DNA from 3 places in the Agrobacterium sp. 20P9.1.2 genome. Region 1 is predicted to be linked to each of the others. Evidence: riboswitches for the same ligand, from Rfam matches in the RefSeq annotation. Region 1 holds a riboswitch; each other region holds the start of a gene.
What was found. A riboswitch is a leader RNA that binds a small molecule or an ion and turns the genes downstream of it on or off. The one in region 1 is predicted to bind cobalamin.
Positions count from the first base shown of each region.

Region 2: it holds a riboswitch for cobalamin, as region 1 does, so the genes downstream of both, AC27VJ_RS18025 (DUF1636 family protein) here and bluB (5,6-dimethylbenzimidazole synthase) in region 1, are expected to answer to the same signal.
Region 3: it holds a riboswitch for cobalamin, as region 1 does, so the genes downstream of both, AC27VJ_RS03920 (CbtB domain-containing protein) here and bluB (5,6-dimethylbenzimidazole synthase) in region 1, are expected to answer to the same signal.

Region 1 covers NZ_JBYOKI010000003.1:59,109-69,656, forward strand. Annotated here, with positions in the region: gene fnrN (transcriptional regulator FnrN) at 1-117, shown strand, start outside; gene AC27VJ_RS09700 (hypothetical protein) at 394-795, opposite strand; gene AC27VJ_RS09705 (PHA/PHB synthase family protein) at 924-2,771, shown strand; gene sfsA (DNA/RNA nuclease SfsA) at 2,798-3,517, shown strand; gene map (type I methionyl aminopeptidase) at 3,549-4,379, shown strand; gene radC (RadC family protein) at 4,397-5,242, shown strand; gene bluB (5,6-dimethylbenzimidazole synthase) at 5,255-5,941, opposite strand; cobalamin riboswitch at 6,017-6,197, opposite strand; gene AC27VJ_RS09730 (hypothetical protein) at 6,296-6,484, shown strand; gene AC27VJ_RS09735 (phospholipase D family protein) at 6,536-8,092, shown strand; gene AC27VJ_RS09740 (carboxymuconolactone decarboxylase family protein) at 8,166-8,774, shown strand; gene AC27VJ_RS09745 (response regulator) at 8,778-9,611, opposite strand; gene AC27VJ_RS09750 (response regulator) at 9,750-10,127, opposite strand; gene AC27VJ_RS09755 (SDR family oxidoreductase) at 10,305-10,548, opposite strand, start outside.
Region 2 covers NZ_JBYOKI010000006.1:260,488-271,035, forward strand. Annotated here, with positions in the region: gene cobN (cobaltochelatase subunit CobN) at 1-237, opposite strand, end outside; gene cobW (cobalamin biosynthesis protein CobW) at 241-1,278, opposite strand; gene AC27VJ_RS18025 (DUF1636 family protein) at 1,272-1,697, opposite strand; cobalamin riboswitch at 1,812-2,020, opposite strand; gene cobO (cob(I)yrinic acid a,c-diamide adenosyltransferase) at 2,127-2,744, shown strand; gene AC27VJ_RS18035 (cobyric acid synthase) at 2,748-4,205, shown strand; gene cbiB (adenosylcobinamide-phosphate synthase CbiB) at 4,192-5,157, opposite strand; gene cobD (threonine-phosphate decarboxylase CobD) at 5,156-6,220, shown strand; gene AC27VJ_RS18050 (L-fuconate dehydratase) at 6,311-7,588, opposite strand; gene AC27VJ_RS18055 (zinc-binding alcohol dehydrogenase family protein) at 7,647-8,657, opposite strand; gene AC27VJ_RS18060 (amidohydrolase family protein) at 8,661-9,482, opposite strand; gene AC27VJ_RS18065 (aldo/keto reductase) at 9,479-10,498, opposite strand.
Region 3 covers NZ_JBYOKI010000001.1:798,737-809,284, forward strand. Annotated here, with positions in the region: gene AC27VJ_RS03880 (hypothetical protein) at 23-322, shown strand; gene AC27VJ_RS03885 (hypothetical protein) at 466-798, opposite strand; gene AC27VJ_RS03890 (superoxide dismutase) at 1,018-1,620, shown strand; gene AC27VJ_RS03895 (metallophosphoesterase) at 1,718-2,563, shown strand; gene AC27VJ_RS03900 (LysE family translocator) at 2,740-3,375, shown strand; gene AC27VJ_RS03905 (c-type cytochrome) at 3,551-3,982, shown strand; gene AC27VJ_RS03910 (cytochrome c) at 4,059-4,976, shown strand; gene AC27VJ_RS03915 (hypothetical protein) at 5,013-5,456, opposite strand; cobalamin riboswitch at 5,597-5,854, shown strand; gene AC27VJ_RS03920 (CbtB domain-containing protein) at 6,006-6,188, shown strand; gene AC27VJ_RS03925 (CbtA family protein) at 6,202-6,915, shown strand; gene AC27VJ_RS03930 (hypothetical protein) at 6,917-7,243, shown strand; gene AC27VJ_RS03935 (RrF2 family transcriptional regulator) at 7,258-7,671, opposite strand; gene AC27VJ_RS03940 (NAD(P)/FAD-dependent oxidoreductase) at 7,798-8,724, shown strand; gene AC27VJ_RS03945 (type 1 glutamine amidotransferase family protein) at 8,736-9,302, opposite strand; gene AC27VJ_RS03950 (GNAT family N-acetyltransferase) at 9,404-9,892, opposite strand; gene AC27VJ_RS03955 (helix-turn-helix domain-containing protein) at 10,280-10,548, shown strand, end outside.

The sequences.
Region 1 (10,548 bases):
ACCGTCAGCCGTCAGATGACCAAGCTGCGCAAGGAAGGCATCATCCAGATCGAGAATAACCGTCACATCACGGTGCCTGACATGGATGAGCTGAATTTCGCCGCAGGTAACGACTGACCCTGCGGATTGCGACTCACCGAGCGTGGCCGGTATGGCTGGTGATCATGTAAGGCGCTTTCGCCTGCGCCGGATTAAACACGGCGGCTGCAACGATCAGACAAACAAAAAAGCACTTCATTTTAACGCTCCCCAGCGCCAGTGAAACTGTGGTGTTTCATGGGAAGAGTTATAACGCATAAGTTGCCTATACGGGCTTAAGGAACGCGGTAAGCTGGTGCTTTCCGGATTGCGTAAAAATGCCAGATGCCTGTTTACGCTGCGTTAATCAGCAGATTACTGCGCGGCTGCTGGTGTCGCGACAGGCTTTTGCTGTTCCTGCAAAGCGCGAAGTTCTGCAACGCGACGCTTGTATTCCGCTTCGGAAATCTGGCCCTTGCGACGGGCGCTGCCGAGGCGCGTCATGGTCGTTTCCATGGAATCGGCCTCTTCATTGTCCATTTGCGGCAGAGCGGCGGTCATGGGGGCGGCGAAAGTCGGGTAGGTCCCGGTGTCGCGCTTTTGAGCAACGGGCGAAGCATCGACCTTCTGCGGGCCAACGATCTGTGCGGCGGGCCGCTTCATGTTGGCGGGCGCAACGACGGGGTCGAGCGTCTTGCAGGCGCCCAGCAATGGCAAAAGGATGCCGCAAACCGACAGCACCGTTGCCGCTCTTACGCATTCCATATGCTTGCCCATTTCACTGTCCCGCCTGTAACGTAGTATTTGAATGCCGGACGCCGGTTTCTTGGGCGTCGCTGTTGCTGGAACTTGTATTCGTTTTCATGCAGAATGTGCAAACACAAAAATGCGCCGGAGGACAATGTATGGCAGGCACTGAAGGCGGGGTGAACGACGAGGAGGAAAAGCCCAAGGGCTTCGACCCCAAATCCGCCGACGCCTATATTGTGCGCGACCCGCAGGCCTTTGCCATGAACGTGGCGAGAGCCCTGGAAAATCTGGGCAAGGCAGCTTCCGAATGGCTGGCACCCAGAGAGCGTGGAGACATTCCGCAAACCAGTGCCAGTCCCATGAGCGATCTGGTCCAGACACTTTCCGACGTCGCCGAATACTGGATGGCGGAGCCGAAGCGTTCGGTGGAAGCACAGACGCATCTCCTCTCCAGCTATTTCGATATCTGGCAGAAATCCGTCTCGCAAATGTCTGGCGAAGCCAAATCCGCGCCGGAACAGCCGGGTAACCAGCGCAAGGACAAACGCTTTGCCGACGAAGACTGGCAGGCCAATCCTTTTTTCGATTTTTTGCAGAAGGTCTATTTCGCCACCGCCAACTGGGCGGAGAAGATGGTGGCAGAGGCAGACGGTTTAGATGAACACACCCGCCAGAAGGCCCGCTTCTACATGCGGCAGGTGACGGAGGCCATCTCGCCCGCCAACTTCGCCTTTACCAACCCGCAGGTGTTTCGCGAAACCGTGGCCACCAGTGGCGCCAATTTGGCCAAGGGTATGGCCCAACTTGCCGAAGACATGGCAGCGGGCAATGGCAACATCAAACTGCGCCAGACCGATTACAGCAAATTCGTCATCGGCCAGAACATCGCCGTTACCCCCGGCAAGGTCATTGCCCGCAGCGATCTTTGCGAAGTCATTCAGTATGCGCCATCCACCGAAAAGGTGCTGAAGCGCCCCCTGCTGATCATCCCGCCATGGATCAACAAGTTCTACATTCTCGATCTCAATGCCCGCAAATCCTTCGTCAAATGGTGCGTGGATCAGGGCCATAGCGTGTTCATGATCTCATGGGTCAACCCAGATGCGCGCCACGCGGAAAAGGGTTGGGACAACTACACGAGTGAGGGAATCGATTTCGCGCTGGATGCCATCGAACAGGCGACCGGCGAAAAGCAGATCAACGCGGTGGGTTACTGCATCGGCGGTACACTGCTCGCCTCCACCCTAGCGCTGCATGCGCAGGAAAAGAACAAGCGCATCCGCTCCGCGACATTTCTGGCAGCCCAGACAGATTTTACCCATGCCGGCGACCTGAAGGTCTTCATAGACGAGCAGCAACTGGCAGCCCTCGATGCGCACATGAAGGCGGTAGGGTATCTGGATGGAGCGATCATGGCCAGCGTCTTCAATATGCTGCGCGCCTCCGACCTCATTTGGCCCTATGTGGTTGATAATTATCTGCGTGGCGCGCAACCGCCGCCTTTCGACCTGCTCTACTGGAACTCCGATTCCACCCGGGTCGCTGCCGCCAACCACTCCTTTTATCTGCGCAATTGTTATCTGGAGAACAATCTGGCGCATGGTCGCATGAAGGTAGCGGGCAAGGTTGTCGATCTCAAGGACATCGAGATACCGGTCTATGATCTCGCCACCCGCGAAGACCATATCGCGCCCGCCAAATCCGTCTTTACGGGAGCCGCATGCTTTGGTGGACCGGTGGAATTCGTGCTGAGCGCGTCTGGCCACATAGCCGGTGTCGTCAATCCGCCTGAGATGGAGAAATATCAATATTGGACAGGCGCGTCACCGGGCGGTGACTTCGACGAATGGCAGGGGCAGGCGAGCGCTCACAAGGGCTCATGGTGGCCGCATTGGCAAAAATGGATCAAGGCGCAGGACAAGCGCAAAGTCGCGGCCCGCATTCCCGGTGATGCCGCCCTGCCCGCGCTTTGCGATGCGCCGGGCACCTATGTGCTTGAATAAGCGCGCAGCGGACACGACACTGCACCATGCTTTTTGATTCTCCCCTCACTTCCGCCACGCTCGTCTCCCGCTACAAGCGTTTCCTGTTCGATGCCGTGCTGGAAGACGGCACAGAGATCACCGGCTCCTGCCCCAATACCGGCTCGATGCGCGGGCTGACGACGCCGGGGTCACGGATCTGGTTGTCCGAACACGACAGCCCTACCCGCAAATATCGCCACATGCTGGAGATGGTAGAGGCGGATGGCACGGTGGTTGGCATCAACACTGGGATGCCCAACAAGCTTGCGCAGGAAGCCATCGAGACCGGCAAAATCCCATCCCTTGCCGGTTACTCTACGCTAAAGCGCGAACAGAAATGCGGCATCAATTCCCGCATCGATTTTCTGCTGTTTGCTACCGGCAGGCCGGATGCCTATGTGGAGGTAAAGAACGTGCATTTCATGCGCGAAAAAGGCCTCGCCGAATTTCCCGATACCGCCACCGCACGCGGCGCAAAACATCTGGAAGAGCTGGGCGACGCGGCGCAGGCAGGATATCGCGCCGTCATGCTCTACCTCATCCAGCGCAGCGATTGCGACCGCCTTCGCATCTGCGGCGATCTCGATCCGGTCTATTCGGCCGCCTTTCAGCGGGCAATGACGCGCGGCGTGGAGGCTTACGCCATAAAATGCAGCGTCTCTTCGTTGGAAATCGTCGCAAACGAGATGGTTGCAATAGACGACTGGTACCCTGCTGCTTTATGAAACGAAGCATTGAAGACAAGAAAGCGGTATAATGGTTACTTACATCGACGCGGCACAGGCACCCATGAAGAATACGGGCGTCATCCGCCTGTATAATGCGGAAGACTTCGCGCGCATGCGCAAGGCAAGCCAGCTGACCGCGCGCTGCCTTGATGAACTGGCCAGCATCGTCAAGCCGGGCGTCACCACCAATACCATCGACCGCTTCGTGTTTGAATTCGGCATGGACAACAACGCCCTGCCCGCCACGCTGAATTATCGCGGCTACACCAAGTCCGTCTGCACCTCCATCAACCACGTTGTCTGTCACGGCATTCCCGATGACAAGCCACTCCGAGAAGGCGATATCGTCAATATCGACGTCACCTATATCTTGGATGGATGGTACGGCGATTCCAGCCGCATGTATCCGGTGGGGCAGATCAAGCGCGCGTCCGAGCGTCTTCTGGAAGTGACCCATGAGTGCCTGCTGCGCGGTATCGCCGCCGTTCGGCCTGGTGCCCGCACCGGCGCAATCGGTGCCGCCATTCAGGCCTATGCTGAAGGCGAGCGTTGCTCGGTGGTTACAGATTTCTGTGGTCATGGCGTTGGACGTCTTTTCCACGATACGCCGAATATTCTCCATTACGGCAAGGAAAGCGACGGCCCGGAAATCCGCGAAGGCATGATTTTCACCATCGAGCCGATGATCAATCTCGGAAAGCCGCATGTGAAGGTGCTGTCGGATGGCTGGACCGCCGTCACGCGTGATCGCTCTCTCTCCGCGCAATACGAACATGCCGTGGGCGTGACGGCGACGGGCTGCGAAATTTTCACGCTTTCGCCCGGCGGTCTGCACCGTCCTGGCCTGCCACCGCTCTGATTTAGAGAACAATGCCGATGGCCAAACATCCCGCCGATCAAACGACAATGTTCAACTCCGAAGACGGCGCGGACAAGGTGATCGGCGGCCTTGCCGAAGATATGGACGAACGCGGCTTCTTTGCCGAGCCACGGCAAGTCTCCAAAAAGATGAAGATGAAGGCGACGCCAACGCCATCACCGGATGGTGACATGGCGCACTACCACGGCCACCGCGAGCGGCTGCGCGCCAAATATCGCGACAATGGCGATGCGGCGCTGGCCGATTACGAGCTGCTGGAGCTTCTGCTGTTCCGGCTTATTCCACGACGGGACACCAAGCCGATCGCGAAAGCGCTGATCGCACGCTTCGGCACCTTCGGTGGCGTCATGGGTGCGCCGATTGCGCTGCTTCAGGAAGTGAAAGGCGTTGGCGAAGCGGTGGCGCTCGATCTCAAGCTCATCGCCTCCGTGTCCCAGCGCATGCTGAAAAGCGAAATCCGCAACAAGCAGGTTCTGGGCTCCTGGTCATCCGTCATCGATTACTGCCACGCCGCCATGGCGCATGAATCCCGCGAGCAGTTTCGCATCCTCTTCCTCGACAAGCGCAATGTGCTGATTGCCGACGAAGTGCAGGGCCACGGCACGGTCGATCACACCCCCGTCTACCCGCGCGAGGTGGTGCGCCGTGCGCTGGAGCTGTCTTCCACCGCCATCATCCTCGTGCACAACCATCCCAGCGGCGATCCGACCCCGTCCCGCGCCGATATCGACATGACCAAAACCATCATCGATACGGCCAAGCCGCTTGGCATTGCCGTGCATGACCACATCATCATCGGCAAGGATGGGCATGTCAGTTTCAAGGGTCTGCGGTTGATTTAGAGCGCTTCCGCCTCACCTCTCGCCCCATCTGTCCCGAAACACCAGCTCCTCCAGCGGCAGCCGCTGCCGCCAGCCTTTGACGGCCAGTTCCGGCTCGCCGTAAAGCGTATCGACCCGCCCGACACAGAGCCATGCGACGATTTCGATGTGCTGCGGAATGGCGAGGATTTCGCGAATATCTGCATCATGAAAAATGCTGACCCAGCCAACGCCGATGCCTTCGGCGCGTGCTGCAAGCCACAGGTTCTGCACCGCGCAGACGGTGGAATAGACATCCATGCGTGGATTGTGGGTGCGGCCGAGAACCACATCGCCGCCTCGCGTCGGATCGCAGGTCACGCAGATGGATAGCGGGGCCTTGCGAATGCCTTCTAGCTTGAGGCTGCGGTAAAGCGCCTGTTGCTCCTGCTCGAACATCTCGGCGGCTTCGGCATTGGCCCGGGAAAAGGCCTGCCATGCGCGCTCTTTGACATCAGCATTGGTGACGAGCGTGAAATTCCATGGCTGCATGAAGCCAACCGAGGGTGCGGCATGTGCAGCCTTGAGCAGGCGTTCCACCAGCTCTTCCGGCAACGGATCGGGCAGAAACTGATCGCGCACATCCCGGCGCGTTTCTATGACGCGGTAGACCGCCTGCTTGTCGCTGTCTGAAAACTCGCACGCTTTTACCAGCGCGTTCTGAAACTCATCGGGCCGCATCGTCAATCCCCAACAATGCACAGGCCGGACGCCGAAAGCATCCCACCCATCAACAACCTGCCGCCGTCCATGCGGTTCGGTCTATGGCATCAGGCCGGTCTTCTGACTTGGCTTCGTCCGCGCATTGCCGCCTTCCCGATTTCTCAGTGGTCTATGGCAATCCGCGTCCACCTTACAGCGTTGGGCACGTCGCGGGCTTTCACCGCGTTCCCGATTCTCCCGCTTGAAAGCAGGCACCTGACTGGCGGCTTTATGACGGCCAGAGCATTGTGACGCAAGAGCCCCCGCTTCATTTCCATGAGTACCGGAACCGCTGCCCGCCCCGCGCATTCTCTTCGCAAATGGAGAACCAATATGGACCACTATAGCGAACTTCGCCAACAGATCGGCCAGGATCTCGATACGCTCACCCGCAAGGAAAGCCCGAAATCCATTTTTGAACTTGCAGAAGATTATCTGTTGGGTGACCCCGCCTTGAAACGGCAGATGGTGGAAGACATCATCAAGGAAGAAGCCGACAAGCGGAATATCGAAATCCATTGATACGACACGCAATATCCGGGACAGGGAACCGACGCGGGTGAAACCATAATTGTGACTGCCATTGTAGCCTTCGCCATCTCAATCGTGGTCGTTCTTGTCGCGGGTATCGCCCTCGCTTCCTGCCACCGTGACAAAATCATCATCAAAATCGCCTCCGCCGCTTTGCGTAAAGAGCCGGACGCAACACCGCTGGACCGTCACTGGACCAATCTCCAGAACGCTCATGCAGAGCGCAATGCCCTGTCTCTCATCCAGTCCAACCTCGGTGCTTTTGCCGCGAGGGTAGAAGCCGCCCGCGCGGCCGGGCGCAGTCTTGATCTCATGTATTACATGTGGAATGCCGATCTAACCGGGCAATTGATGATGCGCGAAGTCATCGCTGCGGCAGACCGTGGCGTGCGCGTCCGTCTTCTGCTGGACGATCTCGGCGTGTCCATCTCAGATCGCGCCTTTCACGCCATCGACAGCCACCCCAACATCGAATTGCGACTGTTCAACCCCACCAAGGCTCGGGAGAACGTCTTCCGGCGCGGGCTGGAACTTCTGTTGCGGTTTCGCAGCGTCAATCGTCGTATGCACAACAAAGCCTGGATTGCCGATGGCCGGGTGCTGATCGTTGGCGGGCGTAATATCGGTGACGCCTATTTCGATGCGGCCGAACAGGCGAATTTCCGCGATTTCGATGTGATCGCTCATGGCGATTGCATCGCGCAGGCTGAAGAAATTTTTGACGATTATTGGAACAGCGCCGTTGCTGTGCCCGTGCGTTCCTTGCTGGCGCGGCGCCCCAGCAAACTCGCGAAACTTCGCCGCCGCATGGATATTCTGGCCTCCGGCAGCGCCGCGCGGCCTTATCTGGCGCAGGTGGAGAGCCAGCACCATTCCGGCAATTTTCTGATGTCCGACAATCTGCATTGGGTGGAGAGTGCACAGGTGGTTGCCGACCCGCCGGAGAAAGCTGCCGGGAAACGCCGCAGCGGCCATAATTTCCTGATGGAAACGTTGCTCCCGGTGATGGAGGAGACTGAGAAAAAGCTGAGCATCACCTCGCCCTATTTCATTCCCGGCCAGAAGGGCGTGGAAACGCTGTCGCGCCTCTCCGCCGAAGGTGTCAAAGTCAGTGTTCTCACCAACTCATTGGCCGCGACCGATGTCGCCGCCGTGCATGCGGGATATTCGCGCTATCGCCGACCACTTCTGATCAACGGCATCAAAATCCACGAACTGCGCTCGCTGGCCGATCATCACAAATCCTTCTCCCTACGCGGCTCAGGCCAGGCCAGCCTTCACACCAAGGCGTTTACACGCGATGGCAAGATCGGCTTTATCGGTTCGCTGAATTTCGATCCACGGTCCATGTCGCTCAACACCGAGATGGGCGTGCTGTTTTCATCCGCTGGACTGGTGGGCGAGATGGAGGAGATCTTTAAGGACGAGACGAGCCGCGAGATGAGCTTCGAACTGACGCTCAATGAACGCAGAAATCTGACATGGACGGGGCTGGTTCGCGGTGAGCCCCGCCATTACCGTCATGAGCCCTATGCCAGTTTCAGCCGCCGCGCTTTGGTCAGCCTCATGGGTTTGCTTCCCCTGGAATCGCAGCTTTAGGAAAAAAGCGCATCTCTGAACTGATCGAATTTCCCGCTCACGCATTTTAGAAACAGTGAAATGCAGGAGACGTATCATGTTCATCGACCCGCCAGAGCCGAAAACCAGCCGTAAAACCGCAGAAATGTACCGCAATGCGGAAGACACTTACGGATATCTGCCGAACATGTACCGCGCTTTCGGCCACCGGCCTGAGGTGATGGAAAGCTGGAGTGCTTTGCTGGTTAGTCTGCGCGGCAATATCGAGCCACGGCGCTATGAGCTGGTGACGCTGGCTGCAGCTCGCGAATTGCGATCATCCTATTGCATTCTGGCCCACAGTGCCGTGCTGGCCCGCGAAGGTGTTTCCGGTGAGGAACTGACCGCCATCGTCTCCAACGCAGAAGATGCGCCGCTGGATGAGCAGGAGCGCGCCATCATGATCTTTGCTTCCAAGGTCGTGCATGATGCGACGTCAATCACGCAGGCAGATATAGACGCCTTGAAGACACATGCTCTGACCGATGCGGAAATATTCGATATCGTCGCTGCCGCCGCAGCCCGCTGTTTCTTTTCCAAAACACTGGATGCGCTGGGCGCATCTCCAGACCAAGCCTATGTCAAAAAGCTTGGTCCGGAACTTGCCGAGAAACTGGCTCTCGGTCGCCCGATCGAGCAGGAGGCGGAAGCCGCCCTGCCCTGATTGTCAGGCGGCCTTCTTGCCGAGAGATTTTGCTGCCTGGATCTGGACCAGCGTGTCCAGATTCTGGTTTACGCGGCAGTAAAACTCTTCTTCGATGAAGGGCCGGAGCATGAAGTCGTTGCCGCCAGCTTTCAGGAAGCGCGCAGACAACAGCCTGTTGGTGGAGGACGATACGCCGATGATGCGAAGCTCGTGCGAGCCGCGCATAGTGCGAATGCGGCGCGTCAGTTCGAAACCATCGATATCAGGCATGTTATAGTCGGTGACAACAAGACCGATATCCTTGTTGTTCTTTAGCAACTCCAGTGCCTTGGCACCGCTTTCCGCCAGGCTGACACGGAAATTGTAGCGCTTCAGGCGGCTAGACAGAAGGGCGCGCGCCGTTGGGCTGTCATCGACAATCAGCACATGGTGGCGATGGTTGGTGAGGAAGCGGCAGACCGATTCCGTCAGCATATCGACGGCAAAGACATTGTCTTTCAGAATGTAATCGACAACTTCCTTGGTGATCAGCTTTTCACGCGTGTCTTCATGGAAGGTGCTTGTGAAGACGATGGTCGGGATGGAAAGATCGATAAGATATTCCAGCGCTTCGCCATTTTCTGCGCCTGGCAAATTGATGTTGGAAATTGCGAGCGTTACCGGCTCAGTAGAATGCTCGTAGCATTCCTGCAACTCTTCGAAGTTACGGCAGACTTCGACAGTCAGGCCCAGCAACTCCTTGAGACGTGCACCAATCATTTGGGTGAAGACATTGGAGTCTTCGGCCAGCAATATTCTTGTGTCATGAAATGGCACGCCAGAATACTGCATGCCCGTAATACCCAGAAAATTCATAGTGCCCCCAAAACACATAACGCTTTGGGAATCACTATAAGTCAGGCTGTTTTCAGAATAATTAATTACAAAAACCGCATTTAAACTGTGGTTACTTATTCACAAACGTTCATTAGCGATAAGTAACGGAAATAGCGGTCACGCCGTCATGCGTCTTAGCGTATCGACAACCTTCTGAAAGTCATACGGCTTGGAAAAGAACACGCTGCGGACGGGCAGATCTTCTTCCTCAGGCCTGTGGTGACCAGACGTCAGAACAATACCCAGCGGTATATCCGTTGCGCGCGCCCAGTTGGCCAACGCAACGCCGTTCATGCTGCCAGGCATATCGACATCGGTAAACAGAACCTCGACATCGGAACGGCTCTCGAGAATTTCCACGGCTTCATCTGCGCCCGATGCTTCTATCGCATCGAAACCCGCATCCTCCACCATGTCTACCGCCATCATACGCAGAAGCGGGTCGTCTTCGACAACCAACACCACCTGCCTGGCGAATGGATTTCTCTGTCCCATTGTTCCGCTACCTACTTCTACATCCGAGCGTCGAGTTCATGTGAACTCTTTACCCTTGGATTGAACAACGTCCCTGTGGGGTGCTTGTTCCTTGAAGACCCGTGGAAACAGGCCTTCTCTAGGTGTTTATGCAGGGTAGCTGGAGCAATCAGAGCGATAGATTAGCGGTAATAGCGTTTACACAGAACGAGTTAGCCCGCCATCGACACGCAGGTTCTGGCCGGTAATATAACCGGCCCCGTCGGACGCCAGAAAGGCAACGGTCGCGGCAATCTCTTCGCTTTTGCCGTAACGCTGCATCGGCACCATTTCGCGCCGCTGTTCCGTTGCGGGCAAGCTGTCGATCCATCCGGGCAGAACATTGTTCATGCGCACATTATCAGGCGCGTATGTGTCAGAGAAGATTTTGGTGTAGGCAGCA
Region 2 (10,548 bases), on a different contig from region 1:
GGCATGTTCCGCCGTCTTTTCGATCCACAGATCGACCGACATGGGATGGCGCAACTCGGAAAGGTTTGCGGAGAGGAGCGAGACGGAACCATCCGTGCTGCGCTGCCATCCACGTTCCAGCCCGCCCAGATCGCTGGTCGAAAAGGACAGCACCACCACATCCGCCTGACCCTGGTTGAGATCAACCGGCTCGATCAGGTCGTCCAGAGACGAGGATGTGGTGGCGAGGATGTGCATGGATCAGGCCGCCAACATCCGCTCGATTTTCGCGCGGTCAAGACCCTTTTCACCTATCACTACCAGACGGCTGCGGCGAACTTCACCTGTCGCCCAGGGACGGTCGAAGTAATGGTTGACGCGCGAGCCGACCGCCTGCACCTGCAACCGCATCGGCTTGGACGAGACCTCGACAAAACCCTTGATGCGCAGCACATTTTCAGAAGCCGCCGTTTCGGAAATGCGAGCAGCCAGAGCATCGGCATCCGTCACCGCATCCAGTTCCACGACGAAGCTGTCGAACTCGTCATGATCGTGGTCTTCTTCCTCATCGTGATGGGTGTGACGGTTTTCGATGTCCTCTTCAACCGCAAGACCAAGCCCGATCAGCACCGCGGGATCGACCGCACCATTGGAGGCGACGACGATCTTCGCAGCTTTCGGCAGATGCGCATTGATATGCGCCTTGGCGCGCTCCAGACCTTCGGCATCCAGCAGATCGCCCTTGGTCAGAACGATGAGGTCGGCGCAGGCAATCTGGTCCTCGAAGACTTCTTCGACCGGATCGTCGTGATCAAGTGCTTCGTCATTCTGACGCTGGGCGGCAAGCGCCTCCAGATCATGCGAGACCATGCCCTCGGCAAGGGCTGCACCATCGGCCACGGCGACCACGGCATCCACCGTCACCCGGCTTTTGATGGCGGGCCACTGGAAGGCCTGCACGAGTGGCTTGGGCAGAGCGAGGCCCGATGTTTCGATCAGAATATGCTCGACGCGCGGCTGACGGCTCAGAATCTGTTCGATGGCGGGCTGGAAATCATCGGCCACAGTGCAGCAGATGCAGCCATTGGCCAGTTCCACAATGTTTTCTTCCGGGCAGCTTTCGATGCCGCAGCCTTTCAGAATTTCACCGTCGATGCCGACATCGCCGAACTCGTTGACGATGATCGCCAGCCGCTTGCCCTCGAGCTTTTCCAGAAGGCCGCGCAAAAGCGTGGTTTTGCCCGCGCCTAGAAAGCCGGTGATGATGGTGCAGGGAACGCGATCGAGCGTGGTCATGATGTCTCCTCGGTAAAATGCAAAGGGGGAATGCGCGACACAAGGCCACGCTTCAAACTATCGGGGCGTCCGCGCCAGGGCATCAGCCCATCCGGTGCTGCGGCCAACAGGCGCGCGCCAGTCATCAGGTCTGCGGCATCGTTTTCCGTCAGGCCGCCAAACATGTAGGACCAACCGTCGGTGCTGCGCATCGCGGCGCTGAGGCCACGCTTGCAATTGGCAAGGCAATTGACGCTGCGAACGGTCACGCCTTCACTCGCTCCAAGCGCTAAGGCAGCCTCCGTCAGAAGCGCACCGGGGCGGGGGTCTGCATTCGGTTCGGCTTCGGACCGGCAGCTGCGGCAGACGAAGACCACGACGCCGGGTGCGGTGTCACGGTCCGTCTTTTCGGTCTGGCTGGTCGATGTTGCTGTAATATCCAAGGGTCTGCTTTCCGCGCCTTCAAAATGTCTCAGGGGTGCGGATATCGAAACGGAATGCGGGACACGCACAGCCATTGTCCGAACAACCGGCTGACCGGAGCACCCCGCCCGGCAGACGTTTTTCCTGAAACGGCAGGTCTCCTGGCTTGCGGCTTCAACACCCTTGCGCTGCCTTCCCGGATTTTCATCCAGTGGCTTTCAGCGCGGGCTCACCGCTTACAGTTGCGGGGGCAGCCACGGATTTTTCCGCTCAAGCGAAATGCACCGTGTTCCCTCTTAGCTTTTCCCGTTGCCGGAAAAAGACCGTCAGTCCTTAACCCTTATGCCCTGCGATGCTTTTATGTCAATGCCGCGCATCATTGCCGCGGCACGCGTTTTGGTTATAGTCGCCGCTTTGAAAAAGCATGAGACCCGGAAGGACCAGCCGCCATGACCCGCGACATCAGCGACAGCGAAGCCGAACGTCACCGCGCCAAAATGGTCAACCGCAAAGCCGTGCAGGACGCCGAAGTCTCAGAAAAGACCATCGAAAAAGGTCTGCTGATGATCAACACCGGCCCCGGCAAGGGCAAATCCACCGCCGCCTTTGGTCTGGCCCTGCGCATGCTGGGCACTGGCAGACGCGTCGGTATCGTGCAATTCATCAAGGGCGCATGGTCCACCGGCGAGCAGGGCGCACTGGCCCTGTTCGGCGACCGGGTGGAATGGCGCACCATGGGTGAAGGTTTCACGTGGGACACTCAGGATCTGAAACGCGACGTCGCTGCCGCCACCAAAGCGTGGGAAGAGGCGAAGACGCTGATGGCCGATGAAACCATCGGCCTCGTGGTTCTGGATGAACTCAACATCGCGCTGCGCTATGACTATCTGCCGCTGGAGGAGGTGGTGGAGACCCTGCAGAACCGTCGCCCCGGCCTGCACGTCATCGTCACAGGCCGTAACGCCAAGCAGCCTCTGATCGATGCCGCCGATATGGTGACGGAAATGACGCTGGTGAAGCACCACTTCAAGGCAGGCGTCAAAGCCCAGTCCGGCATTGAGTTCTGATCAATGACAGCACGCGTTTTGATGTTTCAGGGAACCGGCTCCGATGTCGGCAAATCGCTGATGGTGGCGGGGCTGGCGCGTGCCTTTACCCGGCGCGGGCTGTCCGTCATGCCCTTCAAACCGCAAAACATGTCCAACAACGCCGCCGTGACCGCCGATGGCGGAGAGATCGGCAGGGCGCAGGCTTTGCAGGCGCGCGCCGCAGGCGTTCCCCTTTCCGTACACATGAACCCGGTGCTGCTCAAACCCCAGAGCGAAACCGGCGCACAGGTGGTGGTGCAGGGAAAGGTCATCGGCAATGCCAAGGCGGCGGATTATCAGCATATGAAAGCTGGGCTGATGCCGCGCGTGCTGGAAAGTTTCGAGCATCTCAAAACCAAGGCAGATCTGGTGCTGGTGGAAGGCGCGGGCAGTGCCTCCGAAGTCAATCTCCGCGCCAATGACATTGCCAATATGGGCTTTGCCCGCGCAGCCAATGCACCTGTCATCCTCATCGGCGATATCGACCGGGGCGGCGTCATTGCTAGCCTCGTCGGCACGAAGACGGTTCTGGATGCGGATGATGCGGCGATGATCGAAGGCTTCATCGTCAACCGTTTCAGGGGCGATCCCAGCCTGTTCGATGAGGGGATGCGGATCATCGCAGACAAGACCGGCTGGAACCAGATCGGCCTGCTGCCGCATTTTGCAGATGCCAGTCGCTTGCCTGCCGAAGATGCGCTGGGGCTTTCGGCACCGGGACAGAGGAAACCGGGTGCCAAAATCCGCATTGCGGTACCGATCCTGCCGCATATCTCCAATTTCGATGACCTCGACCCGCTGGAGGCGGAACCGGATGTCGAGCTGATCCGGGTGCGCCAGGGCGATGTCATTCCGGCAGATTGCGCGCTGGTGCTACTCTGCGGTTCCAAATCCACGATTGCCGATCTCACCGCCTTGAAAAACGCAGGTCTGGATGTGGATATCAAAGCGCATCTTCGGCGCGGTGGTTCTGTGCTGGGCCTCTGCGGCGGTTACCAGATGCTGGGCAACAGCGTTGCCGACCCTGATGGGATAGAAGGCGAGCCGGTCACTGTGCAGGGGCTGGGTGTGCTTGACGTCGATACCGTGCTGACCGGCAATAAGAAGCTTGTGTCGGTGACAGGTCGCTGTTTCGATGGCGTATCCTTATCCGGCTATGAAATGCATGTCGGCGTGACAAAAGGGCCAGACGATATCAGACCGTTTTCAACCATCGGCAACCACACAGACGGAGCCATCTCCCCGGACGGTTGCGCTTTCGGTACCTATATCCACGGCCTCTTCGCAGACGATAACCAGCGCAGCGCATGGCTTCAACGTCTCGGGGCTGATCGCTCCGTACTGAATTATGAAGAGCAGGTCGATGCGGTGCTGGACGGCCTGGCCGATCACATGGAGCGGCACCTCGATCTCGATGCGCTGCTGGCTATAGCGCGATAACGAGTGCTAGGGCTCCTAAAAGGCCGATCAGCAATGCGTCGGCAATGCGGGCGAGCTTCAATGCCCGGCGAATATCAGCCGCGGTCAAATCCCGACGTCCGCCTTCGCCCATGAAGCGCGCCTCGATCATCTGCCCGCCGTAGGAGCGTGGTCCGGCCAGCGCAAAACCCAGCGCACCCGCCATCGCTGCTTCCGGCCATCCGGCATTGGGCGAGCGGTGGTGGTGCGCATCCCGAAACACGGCACTCATACCGTTGCGGGGCGAGGCCCCCTTTACGAAACAAGCCGCCAAAATGAAAAGAAATCCGGTGAGGCGGGAAGCGGGCAGATTGACCAGATCATCCAGCCGCGCCGATGCCCATCCAAACGCCTCGTGGCGGGCAGAGCGATGACCGATCATGCTATCAGCCGTGTTGATGGCCTTGTAGCCTGCGCCTCCGGCAAGGCCCAGAAGCCCTAGCCACAGCGAAGGCGCGACAATGCCATCGGAAAAATTCTCCGCCAGACTCTCAATCGCCGCCCGGCACACTGCTGCTTCATCCAGCTTTTCCGGATCACGCCCGACGATCATCGACACCGCCTTGCGCCCGCCCTCGATACCGTCACGCTCCAGCGCAATGGCCACCGCTTCGACATGCTGCTCCAGACTTTTCTGCGCGGGAAGCGATGCGCCGAGAACTGCAACGATCAGCAAGCCAAGGGGAAGCAGGAGGAGCACGGCCTGCAACAGTACGGCCATCAACGCCGTCAAACCGAGAAAGACGGCCAGAGCTGCGACACCCATCATCTTTCGGCGTGAAAATGAATCGCTCTCCCGGTTCCATTTTTTGTCCAAGAGGGCGATAAGCGAACCGATCCAGGTCACGGGGTGGCCGATGCGCTTGAACAGCCAGTCGGGGTAGCCGACAAGGCGTTCGATCAGCAGCGACAGGAAAGCGAGAGCGAAGAACATGGGCGAAAGGGTACCAGAAAAAGCGCAGCCAGCGATCCGCCATGGTGGCAATCTGGGTCGGGCGCGTCTGCTTTTTCCCAAAGCGCCCGAACCGTGGATCGATCTTTCCACCGGGATCAACCCGCACTCCTACCCGCATTCGCCCATTCCCGCCAGCGCCTTTGCCCGCCTGCCTGAGCCAAGTGCCGTTGAAAGGCTGAAAGAGATAGCAGTAGCAGCTTTCGGCGCACCTTCGGCGGCGCATATCGTGGCGGCGCCGGGAACACAGATGCTGATGCCGCTGCTTGCGCAGATCGCTGTCGGGCGGGGTGCAACAAGCTGCGGCGTTCTCTCCCCCGCCTATGCAGAACACGCCCGCACTGCCCGCATGGCAGGGCTTGTCGTCACCGAGGTATCTGATATCGATGCCTTGGCCGCCTTCGATTATGCCGTCATCATCAACCCCAACAACCCCGATGGACGCGTGTGGGAGCGGTCAGAAGTGCTCAAACTGGCCGACGCCATAGGCCAAAAGGGCGGACTGCTTGTGGTGGATGAGGCCTTTATCGAAACGGGCTATGCCGAAAGCGTTGCAGACGCGGCGACCTCGGATGGCCTCGTCGTCCTGCGCTCCTTCGGCAAGTTCTACGGCATGGCAGGCATCCGTCTCGGCTTCGCCATTGGGCATCCAGATATCGCAGAAAGTCTCGAATCGCAGCTGGGACCATGGGCCGTCTCCGGTCCGGCTCTGCATATTGCGACTGAAGCTCTTGGGGACCAGGCATGGCGGGATGGGATGAGACTCCGGCTAAAAGAGGATTCCCAACGGCTAAACGGTCTATTGGAAAAAGTCAGTCTTACGATTGCTGGTGGCACCTCGCTGTTCACACTTGTGCGTGATGCGCAGGTGCAGGACCTTTCCATCCACCTGATGCGAAACGGTATTCTGACGCGCACTTTCGATGAGAGGCCAAACGACCTGCGCTTCGGACTTCCGGGGGTGGAAGCTGAATGGGTTAGACTGGAAGCGGCCTTGGTGGAATTCCACTCGGCCACTGGGACCGCCCGTCATCCTCGAGCTTGACCCGGGGATCTAATGAATCCCAACGTCAAACGTGGGCAGATCCTCGCCACAAGGGCGAGGATGACGATGAAGAGTAACCAGTGATAAGGATTACCCCTTGAACGTATAAGCCTCAATCGACTCCGGCTTCATCTCAATCGAAAAACCTGCCATTTTCGGTGGCATATAGGCGGCATCGCGGATGTCGCAGGGCTCGATGAAATGCTCGTGCAGATGATCGACATATTCGATCACGCGACCGTCCTTGGTACCTGATACGACCAGATAATCGATCATCGACAGATGCTGCACATATTCACAGAGCCCAACGCCACCGGCATGCGGCCAGACCGGCAGGCCGTATTTTGCGGCGATCAGTAGCACGGCCAGAACTTCGTTGAGACCGCCCATGCGGCAGCTGTCGATCTGCACAACGTCGATCGCACCTTCGGCAATGAACTGCTTGAACATGATGCGGTTCTGACACATTTCACCGGTCGCTACCTTGACCGAACCGATCGCATTGCGGATTTTGCGGTGGCCAGCGATATCGTCCGGGCTGGTCGGCTCTTCGATGAAGAAGGGCTTGGCGAAGGCGAGCTTGTTGACCCACTCAATGGCCTGATCGACTTCCCAGACCTGATTGGCATCGATCATCAGATACCGGTCGGGGCCGATGACCTCGCGAGCAATGGTCAGGCGGCGAATATCGTCTTCGAGATCGCGACCGACCTTCATCTTCACATGGTTGAAACCAGCATCGACGGCTTCCTGGCACAGACGACGCAGTTTTTCATCGCCATAACCCAGCCAGCCAGCGGAGGTCGTATAACAGGCGTAGCCCTCGTTTTTGAGGATATCGACACGCTCAGCCTTGCCGCTTTCGGCCTTTTTGAGAATGGCCAACGCTTCGTCACGCGTCAGGACATCGGTGAGATAGCGGTAATCGACGATATCGGCGATCTGCTCAGGGCTCATCTCGGCCACCAGTTGCCACACCGGTCTGCCCGCCTGTTTCGCCAGCAAATCCCACACGGCATTAACGACGGCACCGGTGGCGAGATGCATCGCGCCCTTATCCGGCCCGATCCAGCGAAGCTGGCTATCGCTCGTCAGATGACGCCAGTATTTGCCCGGATTTCCCAGCACAGTGGAAAGATCGGTTCCAACAACCAGATGCCGCATCGCTTCGATGGCCATGCAGCAGATGTCGTTGCCGCGCCCGATAGTGAAGGTCAGGCCATGGCCTTTCAGTGCCCCGTCATCGGTGTCGAGAATAACGTAAGCCGCCGAATAATCCGGGTCCGGGTTCATCGCATCCGAGCCATCAAGGCTCTGGGATGTGGGAAAACGAAGATCGAAAACGCGCAGGTCTGTGATTTTGGTCATGGCCGTTTACTCGCGGTCAGAGGTCATACATTCGTTTCGTCAGGCATGGTCGAAAGGCTCACGCCACTTCAACCATGCCTTTGATGACACCAGCCTTGGGATTGGTCAGATCGGCAAAGCGGGATGGAACATCGGCAAGCACCATGCGGTGGGTAATCAGAGCTTCCGGCACCTTACCGGCGCGCTGCGCTTCCAACACGGCCTCGAAATCTTCAAGCGTCGCATTACGACTGCCAAGCAGCGTGGTTTCGCGCTTGTGAAACTCTGGGTCGTTGAAGCTGATGTCGCTGGCGACGATGGAGACGAGAACGTAAGAGCCGCCATGGCCGACAAAGGAAAAGCCACGTTCCATCGCTTTCGGATTGCCTGTGGCATCGAACACCACATCGAAGAAATCGCCGCCGGTGATCTCCGAGAGCCTGTCCTTGTCACCCTCACCGAGTTGCACGATATCGGAAACGCCAAGCTGGTCCTTGCAGAAATTCAGCCGGTCTTCGCGGCTGTCGATCATCGTCACAGAGCCGCCATCTAGAACCGCAAAGACGGCAACCGCCATGCCAATTGGGCCAGCACCGACGATCAGCACCTGCTGGCCTTTTTCCACCGCCGCGCGACGCACCGCATGGGCGCCAATGGCAAGAAACTCCGTCATCGCCGCCTGATCTAGAGTGAGGCCATCCGCCTTCAGCACGAATTGCTGGGGAACGCTGAGATACTCCACCATGCCGCCATCGCGATGAACACCGAGGACGCCGATGTTGCGGCAGCAATTGCTCCTGCCCTTCAGGCAGGCATTGCACTTGCCGCAGGAGATATAGGGAATGATGGTGACGACATCGCCCTCGGCCAACCCACTGCCTTCAGGTGCTTCCTCCACCGTGCCTGACAGTTCGTGGCCCATGATGCGCGGATAGGAAAGATATGGCTGGTTGCCGGTGAAAATGTGCAAATCCGTGCCGCAGACACCGATGCGGCGAATGCGCACCAGAACCTCGCCGTCAGCGCGATGCGGCTTTGGCAATTCCTTTGCGGAAAGAAGCCCCGGTTTATCGCAAAAAATCGCCAGCATGGATCACCTGTCAGAAAGAGAATAAAAACGCACGGCATTGCCGCCAAAAATGGCTTCGTGATGGGGAGCGGGGATGATTTCGCGGCAGAAATCGAGCCACTGCTGATAATCGCCCGCCAAACGCAGAACCGGCCAGTCGCTGCCAAAAATCACACGGTCCGGCCCAAAAAGTTCAAAGATGGTTTCGGCATAAGGTCGAACCGACTCCCACTTCTGCTCGCCTCGCTCCGTCAACAGGCCGGAAAGCTTACAATGAACATTGCGCAGTTCTGCCAGTGCCGCCATGTCCCTGCGCCAATCACTGTAATGGCCCGTGGCAATCAATGGCTTTGCGCCATGGTCGATGACGATGGAAAGAGCCGGATAGCGCTTCGCAAATGTCAGGAGATGCGGCAGATGCGGCGGTAGAACCAGCGCATCGAAAACTAGACCATTGTCGATCAAGGCCGTTACGGCAGGTTCGAGCAATGGATCATCGATCCAGCCGATATCCGTAATGTCCTGCAACATAGGCCGCACAGCCTTGAAGGCAGGGTGTGCAGCGCGGCAGGCGATCTGCGCAGGCGCATCCGCTGCTTTCATATCCACCCAGCCGACAATGCCTTTGATGAAACCATGCTGATCCGCGAGGTCCAGCATGAAGTCCGTATCGGTAATCGTCTCCATCGTCTGCACCAGCACTGTTCCGCTCACACCGGCCTTTTCCATCAGAGGCAGGAGATCATCCGGCAAGAAGTCCCGGTAGATCGCGCCAAGGGAAGGCGGCGGCCACTGACCGGCGCGGTCCTTCAAAAGCCAGAAATGCTGATGGGCGTCGATGATCATGATGACACCTTGGCCCGCGGCACCGGTGCGCCCTCGGCAAGCAAGCCACGCACTTCCAGCTCAGACCAGAACTCGGCCGGAATATCCTGCTCGAACCAAGCGATGTTGGAAGAAAGCTGTTCAGCATTGCGCGCGCCGGAAACCACTGTCACGCAGGCGGGGTGGGCAAGCGGAAACTGCAAGGCAGCGGCCTGCAAGGAGACACCCAGTTCACCGCAGACGCTGTGCAGAGAATCCACCTTGGCCAGAATGTCTGCTGGTGCATCCGCATAATTGAATTTGCGATTGCCGGCGAGAATACCGGAATTAAACGCACCAGCAGCAACGATGGCGACGCCACGCTTTGCGCAATTGTTCATGAAATCCAGGCTTTCCTGCTCCAGCAGCGTATAGCGTCCGGCAAGCATAGCCACATCGATGTCGAAAATCTCCATCGTGTCGCGCACGACTTCCCATTCATTGACGCCAAGACCAACCGCGCCGGTCGATCCCTCATCCCGCAGCTTTGCGAGCGCCTTGAAGCCACCACCGGTGGTCAACTGCTCCCAGTAATGCTGGTGCTTATCGCCATGGGTCATGGGGCCGATGTCGTGAATGTAGAGAATATCCGGCTTCAGAATGCCAAGCCGCTGCTGGCTGGCCTCGAAGGACCGCAAAATGCCGTCATGGGAATAATCATAGACCGGGCGGAAGGGCAGGGGCGCGATATAGGCATCCTCTTCCGGCCCCACCGTCTCGTCCGGCACCATGACCCGACCGACCTTGGTGCTGAGCGTATAATCCGCCCGCTCATGTTCCGTCACCATGGTTCCCAGACGGCGCTCAGAGCGGGTGTAGCCGTAAAAGGGTGCGGTATCGAAATAACGTATGCCGTGCTCCCACGCCGTATCGAAAGCACCTTTCGATTCCGCATAGGGCGTGACCCGGTACAGATTACCCATCTGGGCGCAGCCAAGGCCCATCACGGTCACATCCACATCACGGCGAGGGATTTTACGTTTTTCGGAGACTTTCATCGCGGCACTTTCGAAAGCTAGCTCTTGGCAATTGGTCTTTTGGGACGGCA
Region 3 (10,548 bases), on a different contig from region 1:
CGCTAGCGTCATACGGTGGCACTTGACTGAAGAATTTTCAGCGCGTTACTCATCAGTATTAAAGCTGGGGGTAATAATGATACTGACTAGGATTGGTCTCGCAGGGGCTTGGCTGGTTTTGATCTCGGGCGGATTGCGGTTGGCGATGGCGTTTTATGTCGCCTCGTTGGATGATGTGGCTCAAGCCGCGATGCTGAAAGCGCGGTACCTGGGATCAAGGCAAATCGGCGAAATAATTGATAGAACGACGATTGTTATGGTGTGCGCCATAGCGCTGGGAATTCTTGCAGAGATTAGCAAATCCATCCATCGTAAGGGATAAATAGCGAGGCAGCTGGGCTGCGGAACAGATGACTGCTCTCGGTTCTACCTACTCTTACAAAAATGGGACAGGCCTTCCGACGCCGCCCCTTTTATTTTTGCGCGTTAGTTCCGCAGAGTAACCTTGACGTCTAGCATTGTTTGTCAGGGCTTGGTGGAGCCCGGCAGTTCCACCTTCACGGAGTCGCTCGAGAGTTCGCTGCCGAGTTCTACGGCCTTGGTTTTCTTGTCGTAAACGCAGATATGACTGATAACAGTTTCGGTGCCCTTGGCCTTGCCGGTCAGGATGGCGAGGCCGTAATGTTCGCTGCCGGTTGGATCGACCACTGCCTTTGCGTCCACGATCGCGTCTTTCGATGCGGCAAGGCACTTGGCCTGAACATCGGCTGCAAATTCCTGCCAGGCATCGCCGGAGGATGCGGCGGCGGGCAGGGCGATGAGGCTGGCGAAAGCGGCGGCGAGGAACTGTCGTCTCATGGCAATATCCTTGGTCTATGGTCCGCAAAGCGAACGGATTTTCTTTGATCGGTACGCCAACCTTGAGGTGAAAAGTGTTTTTCGAGGGGCATGAGTGGAATTTTCTCTTTTGCCGGAACATTTTGATATTTCACAGGTTGCCTCCGATGACGTCCGCTCTTATGGTCCGCGCACACGGTTTCAAGGAGCGGTCACGCCGCTGCAACAAGGAGTAAAACCATGGCCTTTGAACTTCCCGAACTGCCTTACGATTACGATGCGCTGGCGCCTTACATGTCGCGCGAAACGCTCGAGTTTCACCACGACAAGCACCACAAGGCCTATGTAGACAACGGCAACAAGCTTGCTGCTGAAGCTGGCCTTGCAGATCTTTCGCTGGAAGAAGTGGTCAAGAAGTCCTTCGGCACCAATGCCGGCCTGTTCAACAACGCTGCCCAGCACTACAACCACGTCCATTTCTGGAAGTGGATGAAGAAGGACGGCGGCGGAAACAAGCTGCCCGGCAAGCTGGAGCAGGCGTTTTCGTCTGACCTCGGCGGCTACGACAAGTTCAAAGCAGATTTCATCGCTGCCGGTACCACGCAGTTCGGCTCCGGCTGGGCATGGCTGTCCGTCAAGAACGGCAAGCTGGAAATCTCCAAGACACCAAACGGCGAAAACCCACTGGTTCACGGCGCAGACCCGATCCTCGGCGTCGACGTATGGGAACACTCCTACTACATCGACTACCGCAACCTGCGTCCGAAGTACCTCGAAGCCTTCGTCGATAATCTCATCAACTGGGATTACGTTCTGGAGCGTTACGAAGCCGCTTCCAAGTAAGGTCTGCCTTACGAAATTCTGCAAACACCCGGCCTCAGCGCCGGGTGTTTTCGTTCTGTCATATGCGTGTCATTCGCCCGGCCTATGCGGGGGCATCATGACAGACACATCCGCACCGCTCTTCTCCTTCGGCATCGTTGCCGATCCCCAATATGCCGATATCGCGCCACGCCCGGACATGGGCCGTTATTACGCGGAAAGCCCGCGCAAGCTGGCGGAAGCCATCGATGTGTTCAACGCCCAAGACCTAGCCTTCGTCGTCACGCTGGGCGATATCATCGATCGCGGTTGGGAGAATTTCGATGCGATTTTGGGCTGTTATGACAGTCTTAAACACCGCTCGGTTCTCTTGCCCGGCAACCATGACTTCGCCGTCGCGCCGGAATATCTGAGCCAAATCCATGCACGCCTCGGCATGCCGTCTGCATGGTATGATTTTTCCATCGGCCATTTCCGTTTCGTGGTGCTGGATGGCAATGACGTCAGCCTGTTTGCCCCGCCACCCGGCGACCCGCGCCGCGCGCTGGCCGAGAAGAGACTGGCTGCTTTGCAGGAGGCCGGTGCCATCAATGCGCAGGACTGGAACGCTTCTTTCAGCGACGAGCAATTGCATTGGCTGGCAAAAACGCTGGATGCAGCCGATGCGGCGGGCGAACATGCCATTCTGTTTTGCCACTATCCGCTCTATCCCGAAAATTCGCACAATATGTGGGACGCGCCTGATGTGCTGAACCTGCTGGCCGCGCAACCAAGCGCCAGAGCCTGGTTCTGCGGCCACAACCACACCGGCAATTACGGGCAGCTGGGACATACGCATTTTCTCAACTTCAAGGGCATGGTGGATACGCTAAGCGAAAACACTTTCGCGATTGCCGATCTCTATGCAGATCGCATCGAGATTCGCGGATTTGGCCGCGAAGACAGCCGCACGCTCACGCTGTGAACGCCTTATCTCACGACATGTTCGGTGCAACACGCTGTTGCGCGGGCAGGCGAAACGTATCGCCAGCGAGATGAAATCACCACACTTATTCATTTGATATTCCCCGGAAAAACGGATGACTTGGCGCGATATGGCGACACCATTTTGCGACTGTTATATTTTCAGGAATACTCACGATGACTTACACCGAAAATCTCTGGCTTTATTTCTCGCTCCTGTTCGGCATCATCATCTTGCCGGGCATCGACATGCTTCTCGTTCTGGCAAGCTCGCTGACCGGAGGCCGAAAGGCAGGACTTGCGGCCACATCCGGCATCATGGCAGGCGGGGTCGTGCATTCGCTTTACGGTGCCATCGGTGTCGGGCTTCTTGCCAGCCTCATGCCCAAGCTGTTCACGCCACTGATGATCTTCGGTGCCGGCTATATGATCTGGGTCGGCATCGGCCTCATGCGCAGTTCCATCGTGGTGGAGGGGGATGAGGTGAGTGCCAGCGCGTCGGCCCGCCGGGCGTTCCGGCGTGGCATCGTGACATGCCTGTCCAACCCCAAGGCCTATCTTTTCATGATGGCCGTCTACCCGCAATTTTTAAAGCCGATCTATGGCCCTGTCTGGATTCAGGGCATCATCATGGGGCTGATGACGGCGGCAACGCAGCTTGTGGTCTATGGTACTCTGGCGCTGACAGCGGGCAAAAGCCGGGATTTGCTGGTGTCTTCACCGCATGTGACGATTTTCATCGGCCGCGCCGCCGGTTTGCTGCTTATCGTGGTTGCCGGTTTCACGCTGTGGGAAGCTATCGCACATCGCTGATATGCGCCTGATTTCGCTCCAGAAATCACCGGAATGTGACTTCTTTTTGCCATGGGAAGCGGGCATCTTCTTGTGCGTTCGTCGCGCCTGTCGAAAAGCTGTGCAGTGAATTTGCGATAGGCATGAAGCGATACGAAGCATACACCCCGCCAGCATGCGGATCAGGAGAGAGATGATGAAGCTTAGAACCATTGCCGCGTCCATAATGATAGGCTGTCTGTGCGCCGGTGCGGTTTCCGCAGCCGGCGAGGTCGAAAAGCGCGAAGGCTTGATGAAGGGTATCGGCGGTGCCATGGGCGCGCTGGGTTCCATCGCCAAGGGTGAAAAGCCCTATGATGCGGACGTGGTCAAAACCGCCGTCACCACCATCAGTGCCAATGCCAAGGCGTTCCCGGACCAGTTCCCTGCCGGTTCTGAAGGCGGCGCCGCCGCACCTGCCATCTGGCAGAACTTTGCAGACTTCAAGACGAAGTCCGAAAAGCTCGGCACGGATGCGGATGCGGTTCTGGCGCAATTGCCAACGGATCAGGCCAGCGTGGGCGCAGCCCTCAAGACGCTGGGTGCCGATTGCAGCAGCTGCCACCAGACATACCGTCTGAAGAAGTAATCTGTCATCGCCAAGGTCCGCCATTCAACCGGCGGGCCTTTTTGCATTTTGAATTTTGATTGAATCGGAGAAGGCGATGGCTTCCATCTGGGCGAAGCTGGCGGGTGGCGCTGTTGTTGCGGGCGTTGCCGGGTTCGGCATTTTCATGTGGGTCACAGCGCCTCAGCGCCAGCCACCGAGCCATTGGGCCAATCTGGGCGAGCCCAATCTCGCCAATGGTGAAACCCTGTTCTGGGCAGGCGGCTGCGCCAGCTGTCACGCCGCGCCGGATGCCACCGGCGATGCGCTAAAGACGCTGTCCGGCGGGCAGGCGCTGCCAAGCCCCTTCGGCACCTTCCACATGCCCAACATCTCGCCCGATCCGCAACACGGCATCGGCAGCTGGACGGTGGCGCAATTCGGTGATGCGATGACGCGCGGCGTGGGCAGACAAGGCGAACATCTCTATCCGTCCTTCCCTTACGCATCCTATGCGCGGATGACGCCGCAGGACATCAACGATCTCTTCGCCTATCTGAAAACCCTGCCCGCCAGCAGCAATGATGCGCCCGGCCACGATCTGCCATTCCCCTTCAACATCCGCCTCAGCCTCGGCGGCTGGAAGTTCCTCTATTTCGACAAGGGTCAGCCGCGCGTGGAGCTCGCCAATGCGGATGCAGAGGTCGTGCGCGGCCAATATCTTGTAGAAGGCCCCGGCCATTGCGGCGAATGTCACACCCCGCGTGATGCGCTGGGCGGTTTCCTGAAAGACCAGTGGCTGGCCGGTGGACCGAACCCGGAAGGTGAGGGGCGCATTCCCGATATCACGCCCGGCTCGCAGGCCATCGGCTCATGGACGAAAGCCGATATCGCCAACTATCTCGAAACCGGCTTCACCCCGGATTTCGACAGCGCCGGCGGCTCCATGGTCAAGGTCCAGCAGAACATGGCACACCTGACAGCCGAAGACCGCAATGCGATTGCGGCCTATCTCAAGGCAGTACCGTCGCGGTGACTTTCGTCAACCACGACGGTATATGCGGGGACGTGCTTAGGCTGGTTGGACGTAAAGCCCGATAGACTCCCAACTGATCGTGATGTCGATTTTGGCAGAGATGACCGGCCATGTGCCGTTGTTTTGTGTCAGCGTGAGGGACAGGCTGCCTCCTTGCTGATCAAGCCTGACGGAATGTGCATTGACCTGCGTTGCAGTCGCAGCAAACTTCCGAGATTGATCGGCGTAGTCACCCGTGATGGTCACTGCAACTTGGAACAGATTGCCATCGGGCGTTACGCTGATGTCAAATTTCCCGTTCTTGCCGAGTTTGTCATAGCTGCCTGCTGCATGAAGTTCATTGCTGGTGAACGTCGTGAGCTGTCCCGTTCCTACGGCAACATAGGCAACTTTATAAATGCCTAACTCCATTTTATCATTGATGCTCTTGCCCGTATGAAATCCGCCGGACTTTGGATTGACGGTCGTAAAATCTGCCACGCTAGCCTCGCTCGATAGGAGTGGAATGTTCAGGTGCGGGTAAATTCAACTTTAAGTTTGTTAAATTTATAAGAACACCTAATGATATATTTTGCAGGTCGGCTATGGTGCTGCCGGCTTGACTCGCTCCCTACGACAGCGCATGAAATAGGTGTGATGGTCTTTCCGGGTTCGCCCGGAAAGTGAAAAGGGAACACGATAGAAGCCTCACGCTTTGATTCGTGGCTGCCCCCGCAACTGTGAGCGGATAGCCTGAAAACGAAATGCCACTGGTCTGGCGCATCGACGCGAAATCATCTTCGATTTCGTAAAGTACGATGCGAAACAGAAGGATCGGGAAGGTGTTTTCAAGGTTACGACCCGCAAGCCAGGAGACCTGCCATTGCGTGAAGTGTCGTCAATACCGGCGGGGTGTCCGGGCAAGCACGGTTGGCAGGTCGGTTCGCCCGACCTTTAAAACCCTGTGTCTCTTTTCCCCGTGGTGAATGTTGAATGCGGTCGTGCGGCGTTTGATCAGAACAGCGCCCACCCGCACAGGAAAGGGTCACCATGTCTATCCAGCAGAATACGGCATCATCTGCCGTCTCATCCAAAACATCGAAAATCGCGCAATCGCTGACGGCAGCCGCGCTCGGCCTGTTCATCGTCGGCTTCGTGGGCTTTTCGCATGTCGAAGCCGTGCACAATGCGGCGCATGATACGCGCCATGCCAACGCTTTCCCTTGCCATTGAGGGGAGATCAACCATGCCATTTTTCCGTAATATCGTCTTTTCTGCCGTTCTGGTGGGGCTGATTGCCGGTCTCGCCGTCAGCGCCATGCAGGCCATCGGCACCACGCCGCTCATTCTTCAGGCGGAAACTTTTGAAAGCGCTGGTGGCGAAGCAGCCCCCGCCCACAGCCATGATGCGGCAACACCTGCTGACCATCATCATGATGCAGAAGCATGGGCACCTGCCGATGGTTTCGAGCGCAACGCCTATACCGTCGCCGCCAATGTGCTGACATCAATCGGTTACGCGCTCGTTCTGACAGCGCTGATTTCGCTGCGCAGCACGCAGGGCGGCTGGCGGGAAGGTCTGTTCTGGGGTCTCGCCGGTTTTGCTGCGGTCATGCTCGCCCCGATGATCGGCCTGCCGCCGGAACTACCGGGCAGCCCGGCTGCTGCGCTTGAAGCACGGCAGATCTGGTGGATCGCAACCGTTGCCGCAACGGCGGGCGGCATTGCGTTGCTGGCCTTCAAACGGGGTGAGCCATGGGCGATCATTCTTGCCCTGGTGCTCATCGTCGCGCCGCACATCATCGGCGCTCCGCTGCCGCCGGAAGGTGACCACGCGCTGGCGCCTCTGCCGCTGGAGCGCCGTTTCGTGGTTCTCGCCACCGTTACCAGCTTCGTATTCTGGCTGATCCTCGGCTCGTTGAGCGGGTTGTTCCTCAAGCGTTTCGAGACGGCCAAGTAACATGACGCAAGCTCGGGAAAACGCAGTGGAATGGAGTGATGAGCTTCAAGCCCTGCGTTTTTCCGTCCCCGGTCATGGCGCGCTCTGCGCCATGCACCGGCTGGCCTTCAAGTCGCTTCTGCCGCAAGAGCCGGGCACGGAGGCCTGCCTTATATTCTTCGCGGAACACCAGCAGGCATTCTTGAGCGCAGCCGCCACCAAGATCATCCGGCTCGCTCTACCCTTCGACCGCAGCCTGCACATCAACAGCCGCGATCTCAGACGGGCGATGACACATGCGCTTCCAGATGGGCCAGTCCCCTCCTGCCGCGTGCTCGATCGCGGCTAAGGCGGATATCAACGCTATCCTGCAAGCCCCTTCGCCACATCGGCCAGCGTGACCTGTGAAAACCGGCTGCGCAACAGTTGCTCAGCCTCATCGAACACGCCCTTCAGTGTCGCGTTGACCGCCTGCTCGATCTGGCATCCCGGCATGTCATAGGCAGGTCCAACAGCGAAGATGGATGGCTCGCCAACGGCGCAATAAATATCGAGAAGCGTTAGCTGATCGAGAGGGCGAGCAAGCCTCCAGCCGCCGCCATGGCCTTTTTCTGACAGCACAAAACCCTCATCGCGCAGGCCCGCCATCGTGCGGCGGATCACCACGGGGTTGGCGTCCAGCATCTGCGCGATCATCTCCGATGTCATCGCCCCATCGTGTTTGTCCATGTGGATCAAAACATGCAGCATACGCGAAAGCCGACTGTCCTGCCTCATCCTCAAATTCCTTCTGCAAATCGCGTCGATCTATAGCACGATTGCTTCATGATACAAATGAAGTGTCGTGACTATTGACTCTGCATGATCACGACACTTATGTTGTTGCGAGAAAAGGAGCCAGCCATGAACGACCCGATCTACGACGTCATCATCATCGGAGGCAGCTATGCTGGGCTATCGGCTGCACTACAACTGGGCCGCGCCCGCAGAAGGGTGCTCGTCATCGATGACGGCCTGAGGCGCAATCGGTTCGCCTCACATTCCCACGGCTTCATCACGCAGGATGGTGTCGATCCGGCCGTCATTGCCGCGACGGCGCGCTCGCAGGTGGCGCAATATCCAACTGTGCAATGGTTGTCTGGCCGGGCGGATGCGGCTCGACGGATATCGCAGGTGGGTGATACGGCAGCAGGCTTGTTCGAAGTCATGGTTGCAGAGACGCGAATTCTCTCCAAAACGCTGATACTCGCCGTCGGCGTGAAGGACATTCTACCCGGCATCGAAGGTCTGGCGGAACGTTGGGGAAAAACCGTGTTCCACTGCCCCTATTGCCATGGCTACGAACTGAACCAGGGACAGATCGGCGTCATTGCCGGATCGGAACTGTCCATGCACCATGCCCTGATGCTTCCCGATTGGGGGCCAACGACGCTTCTTCTCAATGATGCCTTCGAGCCCAACGCCGATCAGCTCGCAGCGCTTGCCACCCGTGGTGTCACGCTTGAGCGCAGTGCCGTGCAAGCACTCAAAGGTCATGCCGATGTGCAGCTTGCCAATGGCCGAACGCTCTCCTTTGCCGGGCTCTTCGCCCTTGCGTCGATTGAGATCGCCACCACGATCCCGAACCAACTTGGCCTCGATCTGGAGCCCGGGCCGCTAGGCTCCATCATCAAGACGGACGCGATGAAGGAAACCAGCATATCCGGCGTGTTTGCCTGCGGCGATGCTGCGCGCGCCATGGCGTCCGTAGCGCTGGCTGTCGCGGATGGAAACCTTGCGGGCGTCAGTGCCCACAGGTCTCTGATGTCAGGGATGATCGCTCACAGGTAAGTGGCTTTGCGTCATCGATGCTCAGCGGAAAACACTGAAATCTCGGCTTCCGCTTCCGGCCCCCAGAGGTCGAGCGCCTTCAGCACTTCGGCGGTGAATGTTACCGGTGCGCTGCCGGGGGCGGTGACGATGCCTTCGTGGCTCACCGCCTGTGGCTGGTCGCGATAGTGGTCCGCGCCCTGATAGGTCTCGTATTTACCGTGGGACTCCAGCGAGTTGCCGGTATGGGCCACATGATTCAGCACGCCGGTTCCCGCCAGCGCGCTGGCTGCGGCACAAATGCCTGCCACCACGCGGTGCTGGGCGCGAAAGCGGTGGACGAGATCGGTAAAGTCAGGCGCGGCACCCTTTTCCCAGATCAGCCCGCCGGGAATGACTAGCGCATGGATCGTCTCCGGGTCGAGTTCATCATAGGCCATGTCAGGCGTCACGTTGAGGCCACCCATGGAGGTCACAGGCGCGCCATCCGGCGACGCGGTGATGATATCGACGCCCAGATAACCGCGCGCTGCGGCGGCCAGCAAAGCGGGTTCCCAGTCGGCAAAGTCCTCGGTCAGAGCCAAGGCGATACGTGGCATTGTCTTCTCCTGCAATCAAAGACATCAAGATCAGCGGACGGATGTCCAGCCGTCAAGCAAAACCTGAAAACGGCGGTGTCGGTTCCGTCCCCTCGGGCGCTTTAAGCCAGCGCCTGCATGAAGCGCATGCCGGTGACCGGGCGCGGCACGAAGTCCATGTTTTCGTAGAATTTATGGGCAGCGAAGTTTCCGGTCGCAGCACCTACGGAGAGGTAGTCGCAGCCGCAGCGCTTGGCAACGTCGCGTGCGCGGGCCACCAGGTGCTGGCCGGTGCCGTGGCCGCGGTGTCCATCCCGCACGAACAAATGATGCAGATCCATGCCGCGACGACCTTCCTGCGCGCGGTACTGCGGCACGAGAATGGCGTAACCGATAAGTTCGCCATCCGCCTCTGCCACCAATGCGGTGATCCAGGGCATCTGTGCGAAAAGATCGCGCTCCAGCTTCTCCGGCGTGATCGCCGCCGCATCGCCATGGTAAGCGGCCAGCAGGGTGATCATCTCGTTCAGCTCAGGCAAATCGGCCTTGCGCGCACCACGAATGGTCACGACGGGCGGTCTCGGCAGGGTCAGAAGGCTGTCTTCGGTCATTGTCTCGTCCTTCGGTTTCTTGGTGTAGTGCCGTCAGGACGTTTGAAAACAACAAAGCCGCCTGACGGCGGCTTGTTGACAAAGTGATCTGTCGAGCCGCCCTTAAAGGAAGGCCCAAAAATACGTGCAGGAAATGGGTGCGCGTGCGTTGATCATGTGTAGGTAGATGCGCTCGAATCGAAAAACTGTCAAGTGGATTTGAAACGCCTTAACGAAAAACGCGATCAGGCCAGCCGCCGAGGTTGAACGCTCACTTGAAATAAGAAAATAATCCTCTTTCTCTATATAGAGAAGTTTTTATCCATCATTTTTCGAGCCTATTTCTGAGATTGATGCTGCCGATTTGATGGTGTATGAATTAATTCCTATTTAGTCAGGAGTTGCATCATGCCCTTCCATCTTGAAACCTTCAGCGCGGAACCGGCCTTTGGCCCGGCTTATTCCGCCAGCCTCAGCCCGCCACCAGCGGTTCCCATGGCGCATCGCGCTGCCTGCCAGCGGGTGCGCGAAATCACCTATGAGACATTTGCGCAGATCGTGGATCGCGACATGATGCGGCGGGATCGTCGGCATGCCATGCTGCATATCCGCCAGATCGCGCTTTATGTCTGCCATGTCACGCTGTCTCTGCCCCTCCCAAATGTCGCCGTCTGCTT